DNA from 2 places in the Gallintestinimicrobium propionicum genome. Region 2 is predicted to be linked to the other one. Evidence: predicted binding sites of a transcription regulator. Region 2 holds the regulator's gene; the other holds the start of a gene.
What was found. Region 2 encodes HrcA, which represses chaperone genes, less so after heat shock. Its sites were predicted from a motif close to TGTTAGCACTCNNNNNNNNNGAGTGCTAACA; they were not measured.
Positions count from the first base shown of each region.

Region 1: htpG (molecular chaperone HtpG) is a predicted target of HrcA. The motif match lies at 2,094-2,124, and genes of this name have one in related genera.

Region 1 covers NZ_JAOQJY010000008.1:24,331-35,378, reverse strand. The annotation lists gene OCV62_RS07650 (alpha-amylase family protein) at 1-483, shown strand, start outside; gene OCV62_RS07645 (peptidyl-prolyl cis-trans isomerase) at 913-1,923, shown strand; gene htpG (molecular chaperone HtpG) at 2,232-4,277, shown strand; gene OCV62_RS07635 (peptidoglycan-binding protein) at 4,657-5,940, opposite strand; gene OCV62_RS07630 (hypothetical protein) at 6,217-7,041, opposite strand; gene OCV62_RS07625 (ABC transporter ATP-binding protein) at 7,026-7,745, opposite strand; gene OCV62_RS07620 (GntR family transcriptional regulator) at 7,742-8,110, opposite strand; gene OCV62_RS07615 (DUF5717 family protein) at 8,288-11,048, shown strand, end outside.
Region 2 covers NZ_JAOQJY010000027.1:15,561-26,608, forward strand. The annotation lists gene OCV62_RS15800 (Na/Pi cotransporter family protein) at 1-455, shown strand, start outside; gene OCV62_RS15805 (response regulator transcription factor) at 597-1,283, shown strand; gene OCV62_RS15810 (sensor histidine kinase) at 1,308-2,609, shown strand; gene OCV62_RS15815 (DUF6465 family protein) at 2,766-3,245, shown strand; gene hrcA (heat-inducible transcriptional repressor HrcA) at 3,652-4,680, shown strand; gene grpE (nucleotide exchange factor GrpE) at 4,710-5,333, shown strand; gene dnaK (molecular chaperone DnaK) at 5,417-7,297, shown strand; gene dnaJ (molecular chaperone DnaJ) at 7,502-8,683, shown strand; gene prmA (50S ribosomal protein L11 methyltransferase) at 8,809-9,816, shown strand; gene OCV62_RS15845 (16S rRNA (uracil(1498)-N(3))-methyltransferase) at 9,958-10,710, shown strand; gene OCV62_RS15850 (cysteine desulfurase family protein) at 10,790-11,048, shown strand, end outside.

The DNA of each region.
Region 1 (11,048 bases), on a different contig from region 2:
GCGTTTGAGTGCAGCGGCGAAAAGGGAATGCTGACCGGAACGCAGTTTGGCAGCTTCGAGGAGGAAAACGCCGACGTGCTCGCAGTCTGGGAAACGGACGAAAAGCCTGCGATTGTCAAGCGCACATTTGGGAAGGGAACCGTTTGCGAAATCGGATTTTTCTACGGCTTTGAATACACCGGCAGAATCGCACCGCACGTTCCGCTGACGCAGCGCAATAACGAGCTGTACCCTTTGACCATGCTGAAAAAAGATCCCGTAGGGATGCTTCTGGAAGAAAAATTCGGCACGACACTGACCCGGAAAAAGGGCGTTGAGCGCGCAGAATTTGAAAACGGTACGGTCATCGTCAACCACAGCTCCTATCCGTGCAGAATCGATGAACCCGGAACACGCTATTTCCAGAATCCCGAACTGTACCAGGATTTGGACAGCAAAATCCTGCTCCCGCATATGGGAGTTTTTATCGAGAGGAAAGTTTGAAAAATGTTTTAAACTTTTCAGAGTGCGCTGTCGCGCGTTGACTTCTCGATGGAAGATCGTTATAATAAAGACCACGGCTTTTGCTGTGGTCTTTATTTATTCATGACAATAGAATGCTCACAGAGCATGCATTCTATTGTTGTATAGGAAACTTCGTTTCCATACGATAAGTAACGCTCTACGAGGATGCGCGCTCGGTGCAAGGGTAGATGGCTGCCAAAGCAACTGCGCCTCGGCGCGAGAATGTGCCAAGGCACATTCTTTTATCGTATAGGAAACTTCGTTTCCATACGATAAGTAACGCTCCGCGAGGATGCGCACTCGGCGCAAGGGTAGATGGTTGCCGGAGCAACTGCGCCTCAGCGCGAGAATGTGCCAAAGCACATTCTTTTTCCTATAAAAATATAAAAATAGAAAGTTGAGAAATTGATGATAAATAAAAAAACAAAATTTTGTAAAGCTGCAGCGCTTCTGGGCGCGGCTGTTATGATGATTTCTGCGCTGGCAGGCTGCGGGAAAAATACGAAGGTCGTTCTGACGGCGGGTCTGAAAAAGAACGAGGTATTCCGGATTTCGAGTGCGTCTTGTGTGCTGCCGGAGGTGATGGTATATCTGACGAACATGCAGAATCAGTATGAATCCGTCTATGGAAGCCAGATCTGGAACGCTTCCGACGGACAGCTTTCGCTGGAGCAGGAGGAACGGGAACAGGTGTTGACACAGCTGGCGAGAATCAAGGTGATGAATCTGCTCGCCCAGAAAAAAGAAGTGACGCTGGATGATAAGGAAAAGGAGCGTGCGGCAGCGGCGGGCAGGGAATATTTTACTTCCTTGAACAGCGCGGAAGTGACGGCACTCAACGTGACGCAGGATCTGATTACGAAGATGTATGAAGAGTATGCGCTTGCAGAAAAGGTTTATCAGACGATTGTAGAAAATGTCAATCCGGAGGTCAGTGACGATGAAGCGCGCACCATCACGGTAGATATGATCAGGGTCAGCGATTCTGCCAAAGCTTCCCAGGTGCTTGGCAAGGCAAAGGAAGAAGGCGTGGATTTTGAGACGCTTGCGCAGGCAGAGAGCGAGGACCAAACGGTGACGCAGTCGTTTGGAAAAGGCGAGGTTTCGGAAGCACTGGAAAAGGCGGCGTTTAACCTCGGCAAGGACGAGATCAGTGACGTGGTGGAATCAGACGGAAGTTACTATATTTTAAAATGTATCAGCACGTTCGACGAGGCGCAGACCAAAGCGAATAAGGAAAAAATAGTAAAACAGCGCCAGAGCGAGGCATTCGATACGGAATATACGGCGTTTGAGCAGACATTGGTACGTCAGCTCAACGAGGAACTCTGGAATTCCGTCACGATGATTCATCAGGACGATGTCAAAACTTCCAGCTTTTTTGAAGTATACCAGATGTATTTCCAGCATCAGGAGTGAGCAGGAATAGCTGGGCATTCCGGCAGGACGTCGCGCTTCCGGCTTATGAAAACTGCCCTGTCGGACGCTGCGTTTCAGCTTATGAAAACTGCCCGACAGTGTGCTGTACCCTGTTTATGAAAAATTTAGAATTGCGGGAAACGCGGCAACCATGCGGGCTTTCAAAGAATTATTAGCACTCAGTCAAAATGAGTGCTAATTTTTTATTGACTTTTTGAAACGACAGGACTACACTATGGATAAAGCTTGGAGGAAAGCTTCTCCAGGCATCTGAAAACGAACTGAGAAAGAAAGGATCGTGATATTTCATGGCTGAAAAGCACGGAGCATTATCAATTAACAGCGACAATATTTTTCCGATTATTAAAAAGTGGTTATATTCGGATCATGACATTTTTTACAGAGAGCTGATTTCCAACGGCTGCGATGCCATTACGAAGTTAAAGAAGCTGGATATGATGGGAGAATACGAGCTTCCGGAAGGCTACAAGCCCAGAGTGGATGTTATCGTTGATCCGGATGCAAAGACCATCCAGTTTATCGATAACGGTGTCGGCATGACTGCGGATGAGGTGGAGGAATACATTAACCAGATCGCATTTTCCGGCGCGACAGATTTTATCGCAAAATATAAAGATAAGACAAACGACGACCAGATCATCGGTCATTTCGGCCTGGGCTTCTATTCCGCATTTATGGTAGCAGATGAGGTGCATATCGATACCCTTTCCTGGCAGAAGGATGCAAAGCCGGTTCACTGGGAGTGCGACGGCGGCACAGAATATGACATGCAGGATGGTACCCGCACAGAAGTCGGTACCTGCATTACCCTGTTCTTAAACGAGGACTGCCTGCAGTTCTGCAACGAGTATAAGGCAACCGAAGTGATCAAAAAGTATTGTTCCTTCATGCCTGTGGAAATTTACGTTTCCAGAGCCAATACACCTGAGACACAGACGATTCTTGCGAGTGAGAAGCTCGACAGCGATCATGTGATCGAAGAAGTGAAGAAAGAAAAGGAAGAAGATCCGGATAAGCTCAAAATTACAAAGCGTCCGGAACTGATCAACGATACTCACCCGCTCTGGACGAAGAACCCCAGTGAATGCACAAAGGAAGAGTACATTGATTTCTACCGCAAGGTATTTATGGATTACAAGGAGCCTCTGTTCTGGATTCATCTGAACATGGATTATCCGTTCAACTTAAAGGGTATCCTTTACTTCCCGAAGATCAACATGGAATACGAATCCATCGAGGGCGTCATCAAGCTGTACAACAATCAGGTATTTATTGCCGATAATATTAAAGAAGTAATTCCGGAATTTTTGCTGCTGTTAAAGGGCGTCATTGATTGTCCTGATCTGCCGCTGAACGTGTCCAGAAGCGCGCTGCAGAACGATGGCTTTGTAAAGAAAATTTCCGATTATATTACCAAAAAGGTTGCGGATAAGCTGTCCGGCATGTGCAAGACCCAGAAGGAGGAATACGAGAAATACTGGGATGATATCGCTCCGTTTATCAAATTCGGCTGCTTAAAGGACGAAAAATTCTGCGAGAAAATGACGGATTACATCCTCTTCAAGAATCTGGACGGCAAATATATGACCCTGCCCGAGTGCCTGGAAGTCAATAAGACTGACCCGGATGAGACACAGGAGGGTGCTGTGGATGAGAACGGCGAAAAGGTAGAAGCAGAAGTCGTAGAGGACAAGAGCGAAGATTCCGCTGAGGAAGAGAAGAAAGACAAGACCATCTACTATGTAACAGATGAAAAACAGCAGAGCCAGTACATCAACATGTTCAAGGCTGCCAAAATGGATGCCGTTATGCTGACCGACCGGATCGACCAGCCTTTTATCTCTCAGCTGGAAGCAAAGAATGAGGGGATTCATTTTGCAAGAATCGATGCTGACTTAACCGATGCGTTTAAGACAAAGACCAGCAAGAAGACGCAGGAAGAATTAAACGCGCAGGCGGAAAAGGTTGAAAAGCTGGTTCAGAAAGCACTGAAAAACGACAAGATCAAGGTAAAGATCGAAAAGCTCAAGAATAAAAAGGTATCCTCTGTTCTGACGGTTTCCGAAGAGAGCAGAAGAATGCAGGATATGATGAAGATGTATGGCGGCGGCATGGATATGAGCATGTTCGGTGCAGAGGGCGAGACGCTGGTATTGAATGCAAACCATCCGCTCGTAACCTACATTACGGAGCACGAAGACGATGCAAACACCCAGATGATCTGCGAACAGCTCTATGATCTGGCGAAGCTCCAGAACGCACCGCTTTCTCCAGAAGCGATGACCAAGTTTGTAGCGCGCTCCAATGACATTATGCTGCTGCTTGCAAAATAAACGCGCAGGCTGTGAAAAGAGCGTTGCTGCAAATAACTCATCAGAGAAAACTAGTACATCGTTATTTACGAAACGCTGTACTAGTAAATGCGAAGACCGCATGCAGGATGAATATACAATTCCTGTCTGCGGTCTTTTTATCGTATGGGAAACTTCGTTTCCATACGATAAAAACGCTCCGCGAGGATGCGCACTCGGCGCAAGGGTAGATGGTTGCTAAAGCAACCGCGCCTCGGCGCGAGAATGTGCCAAGGCACATTCTTTATTATCGTATAGGAAACTTCGTTTCCATACGATAAAAACGCTCCGCGCGGATCGCACTGCAGCGGAATGGAAGAATGTCGCTTGCGCGACCCGCCGCAGGCGGAAAATCCTGCCATTACGTCCCTGGCTCTGCGATACGGCTGACCGCCACATAAATGTTTGAAATCTGATACCAGGTCGGATAATCCACGATTCCGGTTGCCGGGAGATTGAAGATACGCTGAAAAGCCCGCACCTGGGCAGCGGTCTGGGAACCGAAGATACCGTCGGCAGAGGTTTTCGGGATAGCAGGGTAGTTCTGTGCAATGCGGTTTAACTGCTCCTGCATCTGTCGAACCTTTGTGCCGGATGCACCGATTGTCAGGTCATAACCAGGCCAGGAGGATGGGACGCCGCTGATGGCTTGGGCTGCGTTGATATACATGTCGTTGCCGTAATAGTAGCGGATGATCTCAATCGCGCTGTAGCCCTGGTCACCGAGATATTTGGAGCCCCACTGGGAGAGACCCTGACAGTTGACGCGGTTTCCGTCGCAATAGCTGGTAAAGATCGGCTGCCGCACGCCGGGGCGGGAGAGATAATTTGCAAAAATGGAGTCCACGAGGCGGTCGATGTTGCTGTAGATATTTCTGCCGTAGATGAATTTCTGGTCGTAGGCGGTGGAAGAGGTGATGGTAAAGGAATAGCCCTTTGCACGATACCATTCTGTGTATACACGATTCAGGGTAAAGGACTGAATGACGAGGATGTTGGCGTAGATAGTGCTCTCCGGCCAGGTTGCATAGATTTCGGAAGAAGCGACGTTTTTGATATAGTCTTTATAGCGGACATAGTAGTTTGGAGCGCTGGAATCGTCGGGAAGACCGTCGTGGACGATGATATATTCCGGGATGACGACGCGGCTTAAGACGATTTCTCCGGTTTCAGCTTCGGTTTTGATCTCAGCTTCCGGGATTTTGGCAGGATATTCACCGTAAAGCGTGTGATCCGGGATGAAAATGTCCTGTTCTTCGGGAGTGTCGGAAACTGCGGTGGGTGTCATGGAAACCGGAAGAATGCTGGATTCGTCCGGCAGAATTTCAGCGCCGTTGATACGGACGGGCTCGTAACCGTCCGCTTGTACTTCGATTATATAATCGGTGTATGGTCGCGGATTGGAAGGACTCTGGGAATAGGCGGGATTGGGCGCTGGCAGCAGGACGGACGTTGTCTGTCCGGATTCATCGGTAGTAAGAGTTTCAAGAATCTGTTCCGGGGAAGCACTGTCGGAGATCGTAACAGTAGCGCCCACAACCGGGAAAAAACCGACAGAAGAAGTTACGCAGATCATCAGGGAGCCGGGATAACCGGTTTCTTCTGCTGCAGCACAGGAAAGCTGTGGCATAAAAGTACCTCTCATATCCAGAATATGTGATAATAAGATATGCCGGAGATAGAAAAAATGATACGATGGTCTGCTCTAAACGTCAGCCGCCGAAAACCTGCCAGCAGCGCTGCGATCGACATATATCGAACGCTGGTTGCAACGGACTCTGATCAAAGCCCGTGCCGAACACCAGCCAAAGCCGAAAGCTGCGCAAACGAAAAAAACAGCACCCGTCGGTTATACGATAACCTGGCGGGCGTTGTTTTTTCCGGATAACCGGATCTTTTACAAAGCGTACAGTTGATTCGTTTAATCAAGATTCAGACAACGTTTCATTACATAGTTGCAGATCAAGAAAGCAGGAACGCATAGAACCAGATTTGCGAACAGGGAAATCAGCATAATTGACCAGTAAATGGAGGCAAAATCAGCCATCGGATTCGCAGAAGTCGATTGAAGGATGAACACGCCTGCGGTCGTAGGCGCGGTCAGAAGCATCATAGCGGTCGAAAGGATGGTGCTCAGCCCGAGATAACACAGGATGGATGCGAGCACCTTGTGGCTGGAAAACAGCTGTCCCAAAGAGATCGAGGCATAGATGGTAAGCAGGGAAAAGACAGAGCCGATGATCATCACGGGAATTGCCAGAAAGAGTATGGAGGGAACGGTGAAAATCGTGTGGTACGACTGGAACATCGTCCGAAGCTCCAACAGATCTTCCGGAGAAAAATATGCCATCGTGGGCAGGGCAATCAAGGTGATCAAGGTAATTGCGCCAACCAACAACAAATCGATCAGGTAAAACCAGATGGTTCCGATGGTCAACTTGGAGACAATCAGCATCCAGGGCTTGACAGGGAGTGTGTGCATCAGATAGCCCTCGTCGGTATAGAGATTTTTATAAAAACGGATAGCAAAATAGATTGTCAGGATCATGGAAAGACCGCTGAGAATCAGGATGTATGCGATGTAAAGTACAAAGTTTCGCACATTGAGATCTATGTCGGCGGTAGCTTGGTCAGCAACGGAGAAGTATACGAGGCTGGCGGCGGAAAGCAGTACTGTGATAGTGAGCAGAAGGGCAGGAACTTTAAACGTATCTTTCCATTCATGGGAAATCAGTTTTGTGAGCATGAGAATACCTCCCGGAAATAAGAGTCTACGGACTGATGGCGGGTGTCCCGGATCTTCTCCACGCTGGAAGAGAGAATGATCTGTCCGTCTTTCAGGAAAATAACGTCGTCCAGAAGCTGTTCGACGTCCGCAATCAAGTGTGTGGAGAGCAGAATTGACGCATCCTCGCTGTAATCCTGGATAATGGTCTTTAAAATGTAATCACGCGCGGCGGGATCGACGCCGGCGATCGGCTCGTCCAGAATATAGACCCTGGCGCGGCGGCTCATGACCATGATCAGCTGCACCTTTTCACGGGTTCCCTTCGAGAGCGTCTTTAAGGGGCTGGACGGATCGATGTCGAGCTTTTGCAACATTTCCTCCGCCTTTGCAGCGTCAAAGTCTGTATAAAAATCTCTGAAAAAAGAGAGCAGTCCCTTTACCCGGACAGTATCGGGCAGATAGGTGCGCTCCGGCAGATACGAAACGATCGCCTTGGTTTCGGGACCGGGAGCCTGGCCGCAGATGAAAATTTGTCCGGACGAGGGTACCAAAAGTCCGTTGATGAGTTTGATCAGTGTGGATTTGCCGCTGCCGTTGGAGCCTAAAAGCCCGACCATCCTGCCGGGAGCGATTTCGAGGCTGATATGGTCAAGCGCTGTTTTTTTGCCGAAGCGCTTGCTGACGTCCTGCAGGCGGAGCAGGGTATCGGATGTCTGTGTCATGAATTTTCCTCCTTTTTGGCCAAAAGCAGCCGGATACTATCGTCTTTCTGATAGCCGAGATGCTGCATCCGCGTCAGAAACTGACTGATCTGAAGCTCTGCCAGTTCACTGCGCACCTGTTCAATCAAAGCAGTATCTTCGGTGACCGTCCGCCCGCTGGTGCGGCGCGTGACAATCAGACCGGTACGCTCCAGCTCGGTGAAGGCTTTCTGCATGGTGTTCGGATTGACGCTTGCCTGTGCAGCGAGGTCGCGGACACTGGGAAGCCGGGAGCCGGGCGGATAGAATCCGGATACGATTTCATGCTTGAGCCGGTCAACAATCTGGGCGTAAATAGGTCTGTCTGAATCAAGTTCCCATGGCATGTGAACACCTCCTTGTTTGTATGATTGATTTAATACAATAATACTTAAGCGGAACGCATTTGTCAATCCCTTGCGCGATATTCGGAAATAGGGTAATATAAAAGGTAAGACTATTGGAAATGACCGCCTGATCGGGAGCGTCCCGGCAGGCAAAAATGTGCAGAAAGGGGAACGCAAGTGAGAAGACTGGAAGAGCAGATTCTGACAGAAAAATACCGCAGAATAGAAGGAAAGCTGACGTTTTCTGTCCGGCTGGCAGAGCTGTCTGTTGCGCCGGGGGAAGCTGCAGAGGGCGCGTTTACCATTTTTGCATCACAGGAAGAAATCCCGGCACAAGGCTATGTCCTGACAAAGGATGAGCGGATGGAGTGTAAAACGGAGTGGTTCAACGGCGTGCAGGAGAAAATCGTGTACCGATTTTGTGCAGACGGGCTGCAGGAGGGCGATAGCCTGCAGGGACAGTTCCTGATCATATCGGACTACGGGGAATACACGTTGCCGTGGAAGGTGACGGTGCGCAGAGAGGCGGCAGCAGGAATTGCAGGAAAAGTCTCGACGCTTGCCGGATTTACAGAGCTTGCGCGCACGGACTGGAAAACGGCGGTACAGTTTTTTTACAGCAAACCGTTTGCAGAAATCTGTAAAAAAGAAGGCGAAAAGACCTGGCTTTTGTACCGGGGGCTGTCCGCCGGATACTATAACAGCTCCAACGTCGAGACATTTCTGGAGGAAAACGGCTGCAAGCAGGCACTGACCTTTACTGCTGCCAAACCGGAAATTCAGGTCAAAGACGTACAGGAAACGGTACGGGAAGAGCTGCCGATTTTAAAAAATGGCTGGGGACCGGTCAGCCTGAAGGTACAGACAGAGGACGATTTTTTGTTTCTGGAAAAAAACAGAATCGGGGAGGACGACTTTTTAGGCAATCTCTGTCGCCTGCCGGTTTATATATCGGAAGAAAAGCTCCATGACGGGAAAAATTTCGGGACGGTGACGGTTTCGTGGAGCCGGGGCAGCTTTTTGGTCGGTGTCACAGCGACCCGCCGGAAAACGGGACTGTCTGCGGAAACCGAAAAAAAAAGCCGCCAGAAAAAATATACGATCCGTCTGACAGAGCTTTATTTAAAGCTGCGCGCAAAGCAGATCGACCTGGCAGACTGGCAGGAAAAGGTGCGGGAATGTGTGGAAGAACTGGCTGTCCTGGATCGGAAAAGTATCGTGCCAAAGCTTTTTTCCGCACAGCTGTTATTGACGGAAAACAAAACAGAAGAGGCCGGCTGGATGTTAAAGCAGCTGCGCCCGATGCTGGAGGGAGAAAGCCCGGCGGTCGTCAGCTATTATCTGTATCTGACGACACTATACGATAAGCGCGAGGAATATGTGAAGCGTGCCGCCGCGCGGGTGGAGGAAATTTATACCCGTTACCCGGAAGAATGGCGGATTGCGTGGCTGATGCTGTTTTTATCCCATGAGATCAACCGGAGCACCTACCGGAAGTGGCAGTTTTTGCAGGAACAGTTCCAGAAAGGCTGCGTAAGCCCGCTGTTGTATCAGGAAGCGGTGCTTTTGCTGAACGCAGATCCGGCGCTTTTGACGGGGCTAGACCCGATTGTGCGCAGGGTTTTAGTTTATGGCGCACGGAAAGGGCTTTTGAATGAAAATCTTTGCGGACAGGCTGCAGAGCTTGCCTGCCGGGAAAAATATTTCGAGCCGGTTTTGTTTGAAATTCTGGAACGCAGCTGGGAAAAAACGCAGTCCACAGCTATTTTGCAGGCGATCTGTTCGTTATTGATCAAAGGGAACAAATGCGAGCAAAAGTGGCATGTCTGGTATGAAAGAGGTGTGGAAAACAAGCTGCGCGTCACGCGTCTGTATGAATATTATCTGTTGAGCACCGATCTGTCGCGGGATATTGAGCCGCCCAAAAGCGTGCTGCTGTATTTTGCCTACCAGTGCAACCTGGACTGGGAATATGCGGCGTGGCTGTATTCGTGCGTGGAGCGATGCAAGACAAAGGACCCGGAGCTTTACATCACCTACAAGCCGGAGATGGACCATTTTCTGCTGGACTGTCTGAATAAGGGAAGAATCAACCGGCATCTGTCTTGGCTGTACAGGGAAAATTTGCCGGCGTTGGCGCTTGACAAAACGCAGGGGGAGACGATTACTTCACTGCTCGGAAGCACTGAAGTTGTATTGAACCGCAAGGAATGCCGCAAGCTGATCGTCGTTCATCGCAGACTGAAAGGCGAAGAGACTTACTGGCTGCAGGATGGAAAAGCCTGCGTGTCCGTTTACGATCCGGAGGATTTGCTTTTTACAGAAGACGAAGAGCAGAACCGCTGTCTGGTGACTGTTGACAGGAAAGAGCTGCTTTCGTTTCAGAATGCGGTTTCTGCCTGGGGAATGGAAGCACTGCGGGAATGGGGCACAGAGAGCATTGCGTTTTTATTGGAAGCGGAAAAAAGAAAGCTTTCGGAACTCGATCAGATCGCCGTCTGGACGAAGCTTTGTACAAACAGACAGCTGGAGGATGTTTACGGGCAGGAGCTTCGCTGCCGGCTGGCGGTGTGGCTGTCCGAACAGGAGAAAAATAAGGAGCTGAACGCCTTTTTGCGGACAGTGTCCAAAGAGCAGATTGCGGAAAAGGACAGGCTATGCATGGCGCGACTGATGATTCTGCACGGTTTTTATGACAAAGCATATGAGTGGCTTGCCGGTCAATGCTTTTGCAAACTTGAGCCGGCGGAGCTGATGCGCCTTTGCAGCAGACTTCTGGCAAAAGAAAGCCATCTCGAAGAAAAGCGCCTGATGCTTCTGTGTGCGCAGGCTGCGCTGAACGGAAAATATGACGATCGGATTTTACAGTATCTGGCGGATGCTTACGAGGGAAGCTGCAGCGAGCTGGAAGTGCTATTGCAGGCGGCAAAAAATTTTG
Region 2 (11,048 bases):
TTTCCTTGACAGAGGGGCAGCAGGAGCAGGTGAAAAACCTGTTTTATACGGTCAGCGACATCGAACGGGCCGGCGATCATGCAGAAAATATCGCAGAGCTGGCGGAGACGCTATCGAAAAATTCCGGCAGTTTTTCCAAAAAGGGAAAAGCGGATCTGGAACTGATTTCCGCACAGGCGATGCAGTCCTTGCAGATTGCGGTAGAATCGAGGGAAACAGGTTCTGTTAAGTCTGCAAATGCAGTCCGTGTGCTGGAGCAGAGCGTGGATCAGCTGGAAGGGGAGATGCGGGAAAAACATATCCGCAGACTTTCTAAAGGAAAATGTGACCCGGAGAGCGGTGTGATCTTCCTGGATATTATAAGCAATCTGGAACGTATTTCTGACCATGCAGTCAATGTTGCAGACTATGTAAAGGCAGAAGCTGAGGCCGGGATACCGGCGATCCGGATCTAAGGCTGACGGTATGGCGGAGAAAGCAGAGCATATCACACAGATACCTGGCAGAGCTTATCGAACGGAGCTGAGATTACACTGTGCAGCACATCGTACACGACATGCGCAGCGGGTATCATGCATATAGGAGGAGAATCCGGAATGATCTATATTATAGAGGACGATGAAAATATCAGAAATCTGGTTCAGGTGGCACTGAACGGTTCCGGCTATGAGACTGCGGCATTTGAAACTGCGGAGGAAGCACTTGGCGCATTTAAAGTAAAGGCTCCCCAGCTGGCGATTTTTGATCTGATGCTGCCGGGAATGGACGGACTGGAAGCAATCCGTAAAATTCGCGCAAACGATGCATGGAAAAAGCTTCCGGTGCTGGTGCTGACGGCGAAGGATAAGGAATACGACAAGGTAGCAGGACTGGATGGGGGCGCAGACGACTATATGACCAAGCCCTTCAGCGTGCTGGAGCTGCTGGCACGGGTGCGTTCCCTGCTGCGCCGTACTAAAGAGGAGGAACCGGAACAGCCGAAGCTTTTCGACTGCGGTGCCCTGCATCTGGATCTGGAAACGCGGGAGGTAAAGGTAAATGGAAGTGAGGTTCTTTTAACCTACAAAGAATATGAGCTGCTTGTTTATCTGGCAGAAAATCAGAACCGTGTGGTATCGCGGGATGAGCTTTTGGATAAGCTCTGGGACTGGCGGGCGGACGTGGAGACGAGAACGCTCGATATCCATATCAAAACCCTTCGCCAGAAGCTGGGGGAAGAGGCGGGACACTACATTAAAACGGTGCGCAGTGTCGGCTACCGTTTTATGAAGCCTCAGGAATAGGAAAGCAAAAGGAAAAATGGGGAAATGAAAAAAATTATGATAAAAAATCCGGTACTGGTCCGCTTTGGCATGATCTTAGTATTGGCGCTGGCGATCAGCAGTATTGTTTCGTCTTTTTTTCTTGGAAGCCGGATGCGGCAGGAAAATGTGGAGATGATGGAAAAGACGATTTCCGTAGTCGAATACACACTCGATACGGATAAACCGTTGCAGGAGCAGCTACAGAAGGTTCATGCCTCTGCACTGGATGCGAATGTCCGGGTTACGATAATCGCAAAAGACGGGACAGTGCTTGCTGATTCTGATCTGAAAAATGTGGACGGTATGGAAAATCATCTTGACAGGCAGGAGGTAAAGGAGGCACTTGAAAAGGGTGAGGGCAGTTCGACCCGTTATTCTGAAAGTCTTGGTCAGGAGATGCTGTATGTAGCAAAGCTTTCAGAGGATGGAAAGGCTATTATTCGTATGTCGATTCCCTACACCGGCCTTTTCCGGTATATGATCGTAGTGCTTCCGCTTCTGCTTGTCGGAATGATGGTTGCGTTTGTTGTAAGCGTTGCAGTTGCAGCGAGATATTCCGGATATATCCGCTCTGATGAAATCAAACGGCAGATGGTGCAGATGGAGCGGGACCGTAAAATTCGCCAGGAATTTTTCAGTAATGCCTCCCATGAGCTTAAAACGCCGATTACGTCCGTGCGGGGCTATGCGGAGCTGTTGAGTCAGGATTTTGTCAAGGATGAGGCGACCAGGAAGGATTTCCTTGCGAGGATTTTAAAGGAAACAGAGCATATGACAAGTCTGATCGATGATATCCTGATGATCTCGCGGCTGGAAAGCAAGGATGCGGAGGTAACGCTGAGTAAGGTAAATTTAAAAAGTGTGATGGATGAGGTCCTGGAATCCCTGACACCACAGGCGGCATCCTGTAAGGTGGAAATTTCGGGCTCATGTGGAAATGTGATCCTCCAGGCAAGTCTGCAGCAGATGCGGGAGCTTTTATCAAATCTGATCAGCAATGGCATCAAATACAACCATCCGGGCGGACATGTCTGGACAAAAATCTGGCAGGAGCCAGAGGCAGTATATATAGAAGTAAAGGATGATGGCGTAGGAATCGATCCGGAGGATCAGAAACGTGTCTTTGAACGCTTTTTCAGGGTGGACAAGGGAAGAAGCCGAAAAATGGGCGGAACCGGCCTGGGACTGTCGATTGTGAAGCATATCACGGCGTATTATGGGGGCAGTGTAAGGCTTACCAGTGAGCCTGGAGCCGGAAGTACATTTTTTGTCGAAATTCCGATGTCCGGAATAAATAAAATGTAAAAATATTTTCTAAAAAGCGTTAATTTTTTCGGCGAAAACAGAGGAAAGGTTGACAATATCTGGTTTTAGAAGTAAACTAATCACTAAATTCAGGTAATTGCTAGATAATGATATGACAAGGAGAATGGATACCTGGGTGTTAAGGAGGAGATCATTATGAGAAAAAGCACAGTGAAGAAAACTGTAACAAAGGCACCCGTTAATAAAAAAGAAACCGTAAAAGCTGAGACTGTTGCGGCAGTAAAGACCGAGGAACCCAAGACAGAGGCTGTTGAAGCAAAGGCAGAAGAAAAAGCAGTTGAAGCAGAAGCAACAGCTGCAGCTAAAGCAGAGGAAAAGCCCGCAGCAAAGAAAACAGCTGCAAAGAAAACCACAACAGCAAAGGCAACCGCTGAAAAGAAAGCGCCGGCAAAGCGCGCAACAAAAGCAGCAGCTGTAAAGACTGAGGTAAGCGTTCAGTTTGCAGGCAAGGAATACACAACTGAGAGACTGGTTGAGATTGCCAAAGATGTATGGCAGTATGACCTGGGCAACGCACCGGAAGAGTTCAAGAGCGTTGAGCTGTATGTAAAGCCGGAAGAGAGCGCAGTATACTATGTGATCAACGGTACAACGAGCGGAAGCTTCGGAATCTAAGTGTCTGAGCAGACACCGCAATCGAAAGCAGGCGTCGCCATAATCTGAGCGGGCGCTGCAGAGTCAGAACGTACATAATACACAGAAATAAGAACAGCCGTATCGGGGACGAATCCTTCCCGGTGCGGCTGCTTTTTTCATAAATTCTCCATTCCGCAGGCGCTTTGCGCCGAAGGAATCGCGAGGCGAACGTCCAGTTCGGCTCTGCGATCCTAACTACTTTGTGACGCCTGTGGCACAAATAGCTGTGCGAAAAATAAGCGATCACGCTTATTTTTCACACTATCTTCACAAGTATTTTGGGAAAATCTGTTGACAATAGGATAGGGGAGTGGTAATGTAATCATCAGAAGGTGTTAGCACTCCAATTGATTGAGTGCTAACAAATCAGAAAGCAGGTGAGAACGTGGAACTCGATGAAAGGAAAAAGAAAATTCTGCAGGCAGTTATTCGGAACTATCTGGAGACAGGAGAGCCGGTCGGCAGCAGGACAATTTCCAAGTATACCGATTTGAATTTAAGTTCCGCGACCATCCGTAATGAGATGTCCGATCTGGAAGAGATGGGCTACATTTTACAGCCCCATACCTCTGCAGGACGGATTCCTTCTGATAAGGGTTACCGCTTTTATGTAGACACCATGCTGGGTGAGCGGGAACGTGAAGTGGAAGAGTTAAAAGGTCTGCTTCTGGAAAAGGATGAAAAGATGGACACTCTCTTAAAGAGAGTGGCGAGAGTGCTGGCGACCAACACCAATTATGCGGCGATGATCACCACACCCCAGTATCAGCGCAATAAGCTGAAATTCATCCAGCTTTCAAAAGTAGATGAGCATCAGCTTCTGGCAGTTGTTGTAGTAGAAGGCAATGTGATCAAGAACACGATGCTTCAGGTCGAAGAGGATCTGGATGATGCGACACTCCTGAAACTGAACATCCTGTTGAATACCCATTTGAATGGGCTGTCGATTGATGAAATCAATCTTGCAATGATTTCGGCGATGAAGCAGCAGGCAGGCGTTCACAGCGGCATTGTAAGTGGTGTGATTGATGCAGTTGCCGAAGCGATCCGGTCGGATGAGGATTTAAAGATCTATACCAGCGGAACCAATAACATCCTGAAATATCCGGAGCTGACAGATAACCGGGAAAAGGCAAGTGAGCTGATCAATGTTTTCGAAGAAAAGAAAGCATTGGGAGAATTGGTTCAGGATTCTCTTTCTGAAGAGAGCGGTACCGGTATTCAGGTTTATATCGGCAATGAGACACCGGTTCAATCCATGAAGGATTGCAGTGTTGTAACTGCAACCTATGAGCTGGGAGAGGGCATGAGAGGTACAATCGGAATCATCGGCCCCAAACGAATGGACTATGACAAGGTCATCGGTACCTTAAAAACACTGATGAGCGAGTTGGATACTTTATATAAGAAGTAGAAAGGGTGACAGGCGTGGCAGAAGAGAGAATGGAAGAGGAAGTAAAGCAGGACACATCGGAAACCGAAACGCAGGAAAAACGGAATACGGAAGAATGTGAAGAAACTGCGGAGGCTTCCGCAGAAAATACAGAAACCCCGGAAGATGGGGAAGCTTCTGAGGAAAAAGATAAAAAAGGCTTCTTTTCCGGAAGAAAAAAAGAGAAAAAGGAAGATGCCGTAAAGGCACAGATCAACGAGCTGCAGGATAAGGTAATGCGGCAGATGGCTGAGTTCGAGAACTTCCGCAAGCGCTCCGAAAAGGAAAAGTCTGCGATGTTCGAGACAGGCGCAAAGAGCGTGATCGAAAAGATCCTTCCCGTTGTAGATAATTTTGAAAGAGGACTTGCAACCGTACCGGAAGACGAAAAGGATGCTCCTTTTGTAGACGGTATGAACAAGGTTTACAGGCAGCTGCTGACAGAGCTTGAAAACCTTGGTGTAAAACCGATCGAAGCGGTCGGCAAAGAGTTCGATCCCAACTTCCACAACGCAGTGATGCAGGTGGAAAACGATGAGCTGGAACCCGGAACTGTAGCACAGGAGCTTTTAAAGGGCTACATGTACAGGGACACCGTGGTACGTCACAGCATGGTCGCTGTTGTGCAGGAATAAAAGCCTGCAGGCAGCTTTTCATAGATTTGAACAGAACATAAGACATTGCTTGAGATAGCCGATAAGGCAGAAGGAGAAAAGTTATGAGTAAGATTATTGGTATCGACCTTGGTACAACAAACAGCTGCGTAGCAGTTATGGAAGGCGGCAAGCCTACCGTTATCGCAAATGCAGAAGGAGCAAGAACAACACCTTCCGTAGTTGCATTCACAAAGACCGGTGAGAGACTGGTCGGCGAGCCTGCAAAACGTCAGGCAGTTACCAATGCAGACCGCACCATCGCTTCTATTAAGAGACATATGGGTACGGACTACAAGGTAGACATCGACGGAAAGAAATATTCCCCTCAGGAAATTTCCGCTATGATCCTGCAGAAGCTGAAAGCTGACGCAGAGAACTATCTGGGCGAGAAGGTATCCGAAGCAGTTATCACTGTTCCTGCATACTTCAACGATGCTCAGCGTCAGGCAACAAAGGATGCCGGCAAGATCGCAGGCCTCGATGTAAAGCGTATCATCAACGAGCCTACCGCAGCAGCTCTGGCATACGGACTTGACAACGAAAAAGAACAGAAGATCATGGTATACGACTTAGGCGGCGGTACATTCGATGTTTCCATCATCGAAATCGGCGACGGCGTTATCGAAGTTCTGGCAACCAATGGTGATACTCATCTGGGCGGCGATGATTTCGATAACAAGATCATTGATTGGATGGTTTCCGAATTTAAGGCTCAGCAGGGCGTAGACCTGTCTAAAGATAAGATGGCAATGCAGAGACTGAAAGAAGCAGCTGAAAAGGCGAAAAAGGAGCTGTCCAGTGCGACAACAACCAACATCAACCTGCCTTTCATCAGCATGAACGCAAACGGACCTCTGCACTTTGATATGGATCTGTCCAGAGCAAAATTTGATGAACTGACAAGCGATCTGGTAGAGCGTACTGCAATTCCGGTTCAGAACGCATTAAAGGATGCAGGCATTACCGCTTCCGAGCTTGGCAAGGTACTGTTGGTCGGTGGTTCTACCCGTATCCCGGCTGTACAGGATAAGGTAAAACAGCTGACCGGTCATGAACCCAGCAAGTCCTTAAACCCTGACGAGTGCGTTGCACTGGGTGCTTCCATCCAGGGTGGTAAGCTGGCAGGCGATGCAGGCGCAGGTGATATCCTGCTGCTGGATGTAACTCCTCTGTCTCTGTCCATTGAGACAATGGGTGGTATCGCAACCAGACTGATTGAGAGAAATACAACCATTCCTACTAAGAAGAGCCAGATCTTCTCTACTGCAGCTGATAACCAGACAGCCGTTGATATCAACGTTCTGCAGGGTGAGAGACAGTTTGCAAAGGACAACAAGTCCCTTGGACAGTTCCGTCTGGATGGTATCCCGCCTGCAATGCGTGGCGTACCGCAGATCGAGGTTACCTTCGATATCGATGCAAACGGTATCGTAAATGTATCCGCTAAGGATCTGGGCACAGGCAAGGAACAGCATATCACCATTACCGCTGGTTCCAACATGTCTGATGACGATATCAACAAGGCAGTGAAGGAAGCTGCTGAGTTCGAAGCACAGGATAAGAAGAAGAAAGACGCAATCGACACCAGAAACAGCGCAGACTCCTTCGTATTCCAGACCGAGAAGGCTCTGAATGAGGTTGGCGATAAAGTAGACGCAAGCGCAAAGGCAGGCGTTGAAGCAGATCTGAATGCACTGAAATCCCTGCTGGAGTCCACCAAGGATCAGGAGCTGACAGACAGCCAGGTAGCTGACATCAAGGCAGCTCAGGAGAAGCTGATGCAGTCCGCTCAGGCAGTATTTGCAAAGGTTTATGAGCAGGCGCAGGGCGCAGCTGGTCAGGCAGGTCCTGATATGGGTAATGCAGCAGGTGCAGGCAGCAATGCAGGTGCAGGCAGCAATCCGGATGATGATGTTATTGACGGAGACTTCAGAGAAGTATAAAATAATACCCGGTAAATCGGCACAGTGTCAGATGACGCTGTGTCGGACCGGAAGAATGTACAATGGGGGCCGGATTCTTTCAGGCCCCTATCCGTGTGTAAACGCATATCTGCAACCTATGCAGGACGGATGCTTTGCAGTATTTTTGCATATGCTGCAGATATGCGTTATATGAAGATAAGCTTTAATAGAGGAGTTTGAATTATGGCGGAACAGAAAAGAGATTATTACGAAGTCCTCGGTGTTGACAAAAATGCCGATGACGCCGCTCTCAAAAAGGCATATCGTGCTCTTGCCAAGAAATATCATCCGGATATGAACCCTGGAGATAAAGAAGCAGAAAAGAAGTTTAAGGAAGCATCCGAAGCATATGCTGTTTTGAGTGATCCCGAAAAGAGACGTCAGTACGATCAGTTCGGACATGCGGCATTTGACGGTGGCGCCGGCGGAGCTGGCGGCTTCGGCGGTTTTGATTTTAACGGCGCAGATTTTGGAGACATTTTCGGGGATATTTTCGGAGATCTCTTTGGCGGACGCAGAGGTTCTGCCGGCGCAAGAAGCGGTCCCATGAAGGGAGCAAACCTGCGCACCAGCGTCAGAATCACCTTTGAAGAGGCCGTATTCGGTACGGAAAAAGAAATCGAGCTGACGGTGAAGGAAGAGTGTAAGACCTGTCACGGCACAGGCGCGAAGCCGGGAACCAGCCCGGAAACCTGTCCGAAGTGCGGCGGCAAGGGTCAGGTTGTATTTACGCAGCAGTCTTTCTTTGGAACAGTCCGCAACGTTCAGGCGTGCCCGGACTGCGGCGGTACCGGTAAGATTATCAAAGAAAAGTGTACCGATTGTCACGGAAGCGGTTTTGTTCCGATGAAGAAACGGTTTGCAGTCACGATTCCGGCAGGTATCGACAACGGTCAGTGCAAGAGACTGGCAGGACAGGGCGAGCCCGGTATCAATGGCGGTCCGAGAGGTGATGTCCTGGTAGAAGTTATCGTTGGACAGCATCCGATTTTCCAGCGTCAGGATACCAACATCTACTCCACTGTTCCGGTTTCCTTTGCAGTGGCGGCGCTGGGCGGCGAAGTTGTCATCGATACCGTGGATGGTAAGGTGATTTATGACGTCAAGGCAGGCACCCAGACTGATACGAGAGTTCGTTTAAAAGGCAAGGGCGTACCGTCTCTGCGTAACAAGGATCTGCGCGGCGATCATTATGTAACTTTGGTTGTACAGACTCCCGAACATCTTTCTGCAGAAGCAAAAGAGCTGCTGCGCAAGTTTGACGAAGTGACAGAAGACAGCTTGCATGCGGCAGAACGCGTCAACAGCGGCGAAGCTCCGCATAAAGAAAAGAAAAAGCGCGGATTTTTCAACAAAGACAAATAACGCGAGTGGACTGTAACATGTAATTCAGGAAGTAGCAGGCGTTTTGTGCATTTTGCGGATGCACAAGCGCCTGTTTTTGTGTTATAGTAAAAACTGAGTTAGTGTGTTTTCGGGAGGTGTTTCAGATGAAGTGGAAAAAATTTAAAATAAAAACCGTGACAGATGCAGAAGATATTATTATCAGCACCCTGTACGATATCGGGCTGGAGGGTGCGCAGATCGAGGACAAGGTTCCGTTGACAGCGCTGGAAAAGGAGCAGATGTTTGTAGACATTCTGCCGGACGGTCCTGCGGACGACGGCATTGCATACCTGAGCTTTTTTGTGGAAGAAAAAGAGGACGGCAGTCTGGAATTAAACGGCGAGCCTGTGACCGAAGCGCAGATCTGCGAAAAGGTGAAGGAAGAGCTGGACGGTCTGCGCATGTTCTGTGAGATCGGGGAAGGCAGCATTGCGGTAGATGAAACCGAGGATATCGACTGGATCAACAATTGGAAGCAGTATTTCCATCAGTTTTACATCGACGATCTTCTGGTAATTCCGTCCTGGGAGGAAGTCAAACCGGAGGATCAGGGCAAGATGATCCTGCACATTGATCCGGGCACGGCGTTCGGAACCGGTATGCATGAGACAACGCAGCTGTGCATCCGTCAGCTGAAAAAATTTATCACACCGGAGACAGAGCTTCTGGATGTGGGAACCGGCAGCGGTATTCTGGCAATTCTATCTCTGATGTACGGCGCAAAGCATGCGGTCGGAACAGACCTCGATCCCTGCGCGGTGGATGCGGTTGCGGACAATATGGCAAACAACGGTATTGCACCGGAGCAGTTTGAAATGATGATCGGAAATATCATCAATGACAAGGCAGTCCAGGATCAGGTGGGCTATGAAAAATACGATATCGTCGTTGCGAATATTTTAGCGGACGTTCTGGTTCCGCTGACACCCGTGATTGTAAATCAGCTGAAAGAAGGCGGCATTTACATCACATCCGGCATCATCGATGATAAGGAAACGGTTGTAACGGAGGCGGTAAAGGCAGCAGGCCTGGAACTGCTCGAGGTAACATATCAGGGCGAATGGGTCAGCGTGACCGCACGGAAGAAGGAAACGCAGCGCGCTGATTCATGACAATAGATGCTCGCAGAGCGTGCATTCTATCGTTCATGACAATAGAATGTTCGCGGAGCGTACATTCTATTGTTTAAATGCAACACAGGTTGAAGCGCGTCGTACAGACGAAAAGAAACCAAAAGGGGCGTCAGGAATCAAATGTATCAGTTTTTTGTGGAGCCTTCCCAGATCCAGGGCAATCGGATTGTGATAACGGGAAGCGATGTCAACCATATTAAAAATGTGCTTCGGATGAAGCCGGGCGAAGAAATTGCAGTATCCAACGGTACAGACGGCAAGGAATACCGCTGCGGGATCGAAGAGCTTCTGGAGGAAGAAGTTATCTGTACGCTGCGGTTTATCAAAGAAGATGGGCTGGAGCTGCCGGCGCGGGTGACTTTTTTTCAGGGACTGCCCAAGGCGGACAAGATGGAATTTATCGTGCAGAAGCTGGTGGAGCTCGGCGCATACCGGATTGTGCCGGTGGCGTTGAAGCGCAGTGTCGTTCATCTGGATGAAAAAAAGGCGAAAGCGCGGCAGGCGCGCTGGCAGTCGATCGCAGAAGCAGCAGCGAAGCAGAGCAAGCGCCGGATTGTGCCGGAGGTTGGGGCAGTCTGCACTTTAAAGGAAGCGCTGGAACAGACGAAGCAGATGGATTTAAAACTGATTCCCTACGAACTTTCCGAAGGGATGATGCGGACGAGGAAGCTGATCGAAAGCGCAGCGCCCGGTCAGGAAATCGGTGTGTTTATCGGTCCGGAGGGCGGCTTTGAAGAGGCAGAGGTAGAGCTTGCGATGCAGTCCGGATTTATGCCGGTAACGCTGGGCAAACGGATTTTGCGGACGGAGACAGCGGGGCTGACCGTGATGGCGTGGCTGATGTACCAGTTGGAAGACTCCGGCATATCATAAAGCAGGGAACGGTTTGCCCCTGTGGCGACCGGGTTCAAACGGATTTTTTCGAGATTTTGGAAAAAGCAGGTGAAAGGTTATGGAATGTTATCTGGACAACTCGGCTACAACGCGGTGTCTGGACAGCGCGGCAGCGCTGATGGCCGGGATTTTATGTACGGACTACGGAAATCCGTCCAGTTTGCATCATAAAGGGGTGCAGGCGGAGGAATATGTCCGCCATGCGCGGGAAGTGATTGCAAAGACATTAAAGGTTACGCCCAAGGAGATCTTCTTTACCTCCGGCGGGACGGAGTCGGATAATCTGGCGCTGCGCGGTGCAGCGTATGCAAATGCAC